DNA from 2 places in the Chryseobacterium capnotolerans genome. Region 2 is predicted to be linked to the other one. Evidence: riboswitches for the same ligand, from Rfam matches in the RefSeq annotation. Region 2 holds a riboswitch; the other holds the start of a gene.
What was found. A riboswitch is a leader RNA that binds a small molecule or an ion and turns the genes downstream of it on or off. The one in region 2 is predicted to bind thiamine pyrophosphate.
Positions count from the first base shown of each region.

Region 1: it holds a riboswitch for thiamine pyrophosphate, as region 2 does, so the genes downstream of both, H5J24_RS24920 (ubiquitin family protein) here and thiM (hydroxyethylthiazole kinase) in region 2, are expected to answer to the same signal.

Region 1 covers NZ_CP065589.1:5,231,062-5,235,022, forward strand. The annotation lists gene H5J24_RS24905 (hypothetical protein) at 1-161, shown strand, start outside; gene H5J24_RS24910 (RluA family pseudouridine synthase) at 167-844, shown strand; gene H5J24_RS24915 (hypothetical protein) at 864-1,706, shown strand; TPP riboswitch at 1,812-1,907, shown strand; gene H5J24_RS24920 (ubiquitin family protein) at 2,096-2,170, shown strand; gene thiC (phosphomethylpyrimidine synthase ThiC) at 2,195-3,961, shown strand, end outside.
Region 2 covers NZ_CP065589.1:3,752,299-3,756,259, forward strand. The annotation lists gene H5J24_RS18000 (carbon starvation CstA family protein) at 1-1,403, shown strand, start outside; TPP riboswitch at 1,463-1,555, shown strand; gene thiM (hydroxyethylthiazole kinase) at 1,617-2,414, shown strand; partial or broken gene thiE (thiamine phosphate synthase) at 2,468-3,045, shown strand; gene thiD (bifunctional hydroxymethylpyrimidine kinase/phosphomethylpyrimidine kinase) at 3,042-3,875, shown strand; gene H5J24_RS18020 (TenA family protein) at 3,862-3,961, shown strand, end outside.

The sequences.
Region 1 (3,961 bases), 1.5 Mb from region 2:
TGCTGACCAATAAAAACTTTATGTATGCGATGTATGCAGCAGCAGCAGTTTGTGTGGTTGGAGCTTTGTTGCCGGATAGTTCAATGATTTCGGGACTTAAAACAATTGGTCTTTTGGCAGGGATTATTCTTTCAATGTCCAATAGAAACAGAAACAGATAGACTGAATGAAGGAGCAGATTGTATATGAAGACAACCATCTTCTGGTAGTGAACAAAAAAGTTGGTCAGCTTGTACAAGGTGATAAGACGGGTGATGAATCACTATTAGAATCTATCAAAAACTTTATAAAAATAAGAGATGCTAAGCCGGGAAATGTTTTTCTCGGCTTGGTTCATCGTATAGACCGTCCCACTTCAGGGCTGGTTATTTATGCTAAAACCTCAAAAGCGCTTTCCCGTCTTACTCAGATGGTGAAGAATCGTGAAGTTAAAAAGACCTATTGGGCAGTAGTGGGGAAAGAATTAATTCCACAAAGCCAAAGACTTGTTCATTATTTAAAGAAAAACGAAAAGAATAACAAGGCGATTGTTTTTCCAAAAGCTACAGAAGGAGCTAAAGAGGCTATTCTTACCTATAATATTATCAAAACTTTAGATAATTATCTGCTTCTTGAAATAGATCTTGAAACCGGAAGGCATCACCAGATCAGAGCCCAGCTATCTAAAACAGGTGTTCCGATTAAAGGAGATTTAAAATATGGTTCGCCACGTTCCAATCCGGATGGAGGAATTAATCTTCATGCCAGAAAATTAGAGTTTATTCATCCTGTTACCAAGGAAAAGATTGAAATTATAGCTCCTGTTCCGCAGAATGATGCGATCTGGAGAGCTTGCGAAGAATAACCATATCATAAACTATAACATGAAATTCAAATCACTTTTATTAGCCACATTGCTGGTTATGGCATCTTGTTCAGACAATGATGAAATACCTATTGATAATTCACAACAGACGGTTACTGAAAGTACTAGCAAAATCTCGTGGAATTATCCTGTTTTATCACCTGTGTTTAATGAATTGGAACAAAATTATATTTTCGAATATGATTCTCAGGGAAGAGTTAGTAAAAAAGTAGGGGGGAAGTTGGAACTTTCTGGAAGTACGGGGTTTTCTTATGCTTATTCAAAATCAGTGTATACAATGATAACGTATACAGGAAATACAGCAATTATGAAAAATTATAGCTCTGACCCTAGTTTCAATGTTCAATTGAAGGAAAGAAGGTTTGAATTTGATCATCAAGGTAGAGTTATTAAATTAGTTATTCCAGAGGTTAATAATTCATACATGGATAAGTCTTTGACCTATACTTATGACGCTTCAGGAAAGTTAATTGAGATCTTAACTCAATATCCTAACGCTCCATACGATCCAACTGACGCACAAGATTATATTTTGACGTACGTAGAAAAGTTTATTTATAATAATTCAGGAAATTTAGAAAAGGCAACTAAAACTGAAAAGCATAATAATGTTGATGCATACATTACGAACGAAATTACATTTGATAATTTTGATTCTGCACAAAATCCATTTAAGAATTTGGGAATTTTTGAAGATTATTTTTACCTTTCATTATCAAAAAATAATCCTCAGAGAAGAATTTCAAAAGAGTATAAACCTTATAGCTCCGAATTTTTTCTGAATCAATCAAATTGGACTAATCAATATAATACCAATGGCAGCTTAAAGCTTTTCTATTAAAGCATTTTGAATAAATATCAATAAGATCCATCTCCAAAGTTGAGATGGATTTCTTGTTTCTGTAAAATTTGATTTTGCCCATTCTCAAAAAATAACTAACTTCGTCCCACACTTTAGGGGTGTCTGTTTTTACAGACTGAGACTTTACCCTTTGAACCTGATCTGGATCATACCAGCGTAGGGAAAAGTAGATGACTTTTGCTGTACATTCTATTGTACAATAATGGCCATTCCTAAAGTATATGTAAATCATTAGGAATGGAACTTATAATCAACCACACCCGAAAAACATTTGATATACTTCCTGAGAGTCTGGAAGCATTATTGGCTATGGAATTACCCGGAAAAAGAAAGGTATTGCCGTAGCCCTCAACAATCGCATTATTCCGCTGTCTGCCTGGGCGGAAACATCCCTTAATAACAACGATTCTATTTTAATCATTACTGCCACTCAGGGCGGATAATTCTCATACTTAATACCCATATTTATGGCTCATTCAATTACATGTTCGCCATTTCCGAACTCAAAGAAAATTTATATTGAAGGAAAAATTCATCCTATCAATGTAGCAATGCGTGAAATAAAGCTTAGTCCTACCAAACTCAGCAATGGAAATTTTGAAGAAAATGCTCCGGTAACCATCTATGATACTTCCGGTCCTTACACCGATGAAAATGCAACAATTGATATTCAAAAGGGACTTCCTAGGATAAGAGAACAATGGATTCTGGACAGAGAAGATGTTGTGATTTTGGATGGAATCACTTCAGAATATGGAAAAGCACGTCTGGCAGATCCTAAACTTGATGCATTGCGCTTTTCCTACGATCATAAACCTAAAGTGGCTCAGGAAGGAAAAGAGCTTACTCAACTTTATTATGCGAAGCAAGGCATCATTACTCCTGAAATGGAATATATCGCCATCAGGGAAAATCAAAGAATAGAACAATTGCAGTCGGTTCCGAAAGAAATGGCCTGCCAGCATATTGGAAATAGCTTTGGCGCTAATACTCCTAAAAGTAAGATCACTCCGGAGTTTGTAAGAGACGAAATTGCGGCTGGAAGAGCCATCATTCCAAATAACATCAATCACCCGGAAAGTGAGCCGATGATTATTGGAAGAAACTTCTTGGTGAAAATCAATGCCAATATCGGGAACAGTGCAGTGTCATCAAGTATTGATGAAGAAGTAGAGAAAGCTGTTTGGGCTTGCCGATGGGGAGCAGATACCATTATGGATCTTTCCACAGGAAAAAACATCCACGAGACGAGAGAGTGGATTATCAGAAACAGCCCGGTTCCAATCGGTACAGTTCCTATTTATCAGGCATTGGAGAAAGTAAAAGGAGTACCGGAAGATTTAACCTGGGAAGTTTTTAAAGATACACTGATAGAACAGGCAGAACAGGGCGTTTCTTATTTTACCATTCATGCCGGAGTTTTATTAAGATATATTCATCTGACAGCGAACAGAGTAACAGGAATTGTATCCAGAGGAGGCTCTATTATGGCAAAATGGTGTTTGTATCATCATAAAGAAAACTTTTTATACACACATTTTGAAGAGATTTGCGAGATCATGAAGAAGTACGATGTAGCTTTCTCTTTAGGAGATGGTTTACGTCCTGGTTCTATTGCTGATGCTAATGACGCAGCTCAGTTTGCAGAATTGGAAACCTTAGGTGAACTGACAAAAATTGCATGGAAACACAATGTACAGGTAATGATTGAAGGGCCAGGTCACGTTCCGATGCACATGATCAAAGAAAATATGGAAAAACAATTGGAAGTATGTGATGAAGCTCCTTTCTATACCCTGGGACCTTTAACCACAGACATTGCACCAGGGTATGATCATATTACTTCAGGAATTGGAGCAGCGATGATCGGATGGTTCGGATGTGCAATGCTTTGCTATGTAACCCCAAAAGAACATTTAGGACTTCCGAACAAAGACGATGTAAAAGTGGGAGTGATTACTTACAAATTAGCTGCCCACGCTGCAGATTTAGCAAAAGGACATCCAGGCGCACAATACAGAGATAACGCATTAAGTAAAGCAAGATTTGAATTCAGATGGGAAGACCAGTTCAATCTTTCATTAGATCCGGATACGGCAAGAGCTTATCACGATGAAACGCTTCCTGCTGATGGAGCTAAAATTGCTCATTTCTGTTCTATGTGCGGACCAAAATTCTGTTCTATGAAGATCACTCAGGAAATCCGTGAATCCGCAGAGCAGGGAATGTTTGAT
Region 2 (3,961 bases):
TTCTGACGCTGGCTGGGCTATCTCTGGCATGCATCAATGCAATGCATGAAGCTTCATGGTCTCTTTTTACCGTAGTGATTACCATGCCTATTGCCATCATTATGGGACTGATTATGCGTTATAAAAAGAACAGTGTTCTGTTTGCAAGTATCTTAGGCGGTATTCTGTTGATTGCCGGAATTATCGGAGGTCATGGGCTGATGCAGAATCCAACTATGAATAATTTATTCTCATGGAATATTAAAACAATTTCCATCGCCATTCCTTTATATGGCTTTATTGCTTCTGTATTACCAGTATGGCTTCTTTTAGTTCCAAGGGATTACCTTTCCACTTATTTGAAAATAGGAACTATTATTATGCTGGCTATCGGGGTAATTGTTATACATCCTACTGTACAGATGCCTGCTATCACAGCTTTTGTAAATGGTGGAGGTCCCATTATAGGAGGACCGGTACTTCCTTTTATTTTTATTGTCATTGCCTGTGGAGCGATTTCCGGATTCCATGCTGTGATTGCTACGGGGACTACTCCAAAAATGCTGAATAAAGAAAGAGAAATTCTTTTTGTAGGCTACGGGGCCATGCTTGTAGAAGGTTTTGTAGCGTTAATGGCACTTATTGCAGCCTGTACATTGATGCCGGGAGATTATTTTGCCATCAATACCCCCAAGGAGGCTTATGATTCATTCCTTGCCACTCATCCTTCTCTACACGGCGTAGATATAGATTATTACTCTCAAAAAATAGGAATTGACCTCTATGGCAGAACAGGAGGTGCCGTATCTCTTGCGGTGGGGATGGCGCATATCTTCAATAAAATCCCATATATGGATCAGCTGACGGCCTATTGGTATAATTTCGCGATTATGTTTGAGGCTGTGTTTATCCTTACTGCAATTGATGCAGGAACAAGGGTGGGACGTTTCTTTCTACAGGAAATGCTGGGATCCGTAGTTCCAAAATTTAATGATAAAAACTGGATTCCCGGAATCATTATCAGCAGTCTTCTTTTCACTTTTGCCTGGGGATATCTGGTGTATACAGGTAACGTAAACAGTATCTGGCCGTTATTCGGAATCAGTAATCAACTATTGGCAGCCTGTGGACTTATTGTCTGCACAACGATGCTGATAAGAATGAACAGGGGAAAATATGCATTATGTTCAGCTATTCCCGGCGTGTTTATGGCCATTATTACATTCTGGGCCGGTTATATTCAGGTAACTTCTATTTATATTCCCAAAGGACAGTATTTGCTTGCTGCATTAGCGGCGACAGCAATGGTCCTTATGCTTATTGTATTTATAGGAGCCTTTAGAAAATGGTATCAGTTACTGCAAATTAACAAAACAGAAATTGATCATTATGGAGAACCGGTGAAAGAGCTGGTAGAGAGATAATATACTTTCTACAAAATCTGTTAAAGGTTTTTGCTTCCTCTTATAATTTTTATACATTTGTTTTGCTTTAGGGGTATTCTGAAAAGAATTGAGAGAGTCCCTTTGAACCTGATACGGCTTATACCGACGTAGGGAAAAGCAAAATGACATGATTTCTTGATGTCTTTTGTTTCGGATTTTTTCCTAAAGCTATTTTTATTTTTAATCATAACAATGGAAAAAAATCTTTGGGAACAAGTTCAACTTGTACGACAAAAGTCTCCCCTTGTTCATAATATAACCAACTATGTGGTCATGAACAATACAGCCAATGCACTTTTGGCTGCAGGAGCTTCTCCGATTATGGCACACGCCCACTCTGAAATCAAAGACATGATCAATATAGCCCATTCGGTAGTTATTAATATTGGTACTCTCGATGAATACTGGGCTGAATCTATGCTTATAGCTGCTGAAACTGCTGAAACTTACCATAAACCATGGATACTTGATCCGGTAGGTGCAGGAGCGACTCCTTTTCGCGATCAGATATTGCATCAGCTGTTACAATTCCATCCTACAGTAATAAGAGGTAATGCTTCTGAGATTATCGCACTCGCTAAAACCAATACAACAGCAACCAAAGGTGTAGACAGCACCGCAGCAAGTAATGATGCTGTTTATGCCGCACAAATCCTGGTTAATCAATACAACACGATTGTATGTATTTCGGGCGAAACAGATATTATTCTGAGCCAAGATCAATCTATACAGATCAAAAACGGACATCCTCTCATGACCAAAGTAACAGGCCTGGGATGTTCTGCAACGGCATTAATCGGAGCATTTATGGGGATTACAGAAGATAAGGTAACGGGTACTGCCGCTGCAATGTCATTATTGGGAATAGCAGGCGAACTGGCTGTTCGTGAGAGTAAAGGTCCGGGCAGTCTTCAGCTTCATTTGATTGATAAACTCTACAACATTACGGAAGAAGAATTTACCAGCCATTTAAAAATTGAAAAATCATGAGTATAAATACTTTTCCTTACTCATTATATCTGGTAATTTCTGAAGCAGATTGTATGGGGAAAAACTTTCTGGAAGTTGCAGAACAGGCGATCTTAGGAGGAGTGGACATGATACAGCTTCGTGAAAAAAAGACAGCACTGAGGTATTCCTTCAAAAGGCCCTACAGCTTATAGAAATTACAGATAAATATGGCATTCCTCTTATCATCAACGATAATATTACCGTTACTGAAAAACTAAATCCAGCGGGAATACATGTTGGAAACAGCGATGCAACTCCTCAAGATTTAAGACAACGGCCTTTGATCGGGAATAAAATAATTGGCTATTCAATAGAACACCTGGATCAGCTTTACAACGAACAAACTACAGTTGCTGACTACCTGGGAATAAGCCCTGTTTTCAAAACAAAAACTAAAACAGATACTGTTAAAGAATGGGGATTGGAAGGCATTACTCAAATCAGGCAGATTACGAAAAAGCCTTTGGTCGCAATAGGAAATATTCACCTTGAAAACGCTAGAGCTGTCATCAGCGCCGGAGCAGACTGTCTTGCTGTAGTTTCTGCTATATGCAGTGCTGCCGATCCTCAAAAAGCAGCATATGAATTAAAAAATGAAATTGTAAAATGAAAAAATACAAATACCCTTCAGTATTAACTATTGCAGGTTTCGACGGAAGCGGCGGTGCCGGCATTCAGGCTGATATTAAAACAGCTTCTGCTTTAGGCTGTTTTTCAACATCAGTGTTAACGGCTTTGCCTGTACAAAATACACAAGGAGTACGAAAAATATATCCTATTCCTGTAGAAGCTGTTGCTGATCAAATAAAAGCAATTCTGGACGACATTGTTCCTGATGCTATAAAAATAGGAATGGTTCATACGCCTCAACTTGTAGAGACCATTGTTTCCACATTAGCAGTATACCCTAAAATACCTATTGTCTTTGACCCTGTAATGGTTGCTACCAGTGGACACCGTTTAATTGAAGATGAAACCATCACAGCACTCACTACATCACTTTTTCCCATTGCAGATGTCATCACTCCCAATATGGATGAAGCTTCCATTTTAGCTGATATGAAAGTAGAAACGCTGGAAGATTTATACACTGCCGGAAAAAAGATCAAAAAACTGGGTTGTAAAACAATTCTCCTTAAAGGCGGTCATCAGGAAACCTCAACCATTACCTCCCTCTTCTATGATGAACACGAGAATTTTCATTCTTTTGAAACAATAAAATTGAATACCAATAATACCCACGGTTCAGGCTGTACACTTTCATCTGCCATTGCTTCCTATATTGCTCACGGCAAATCACTTTATGAAGCAGTTTCTCTGGGACAGCAATATATCTACCAAGCCATAGAAAACGGAATAGATGTGCAGACAGGTCATGGAAACGGACCGTTGAACCACTTTTTTAATCCTCAAAAACTTATCAAAAATGAAATGGAGTGAATCAACCTGGAATGATATACAAGAATGCTATCAGTCTATCCTGAATATGCCTTTTATCAAAGAATTATCAGCGGGCAGCTTACCAC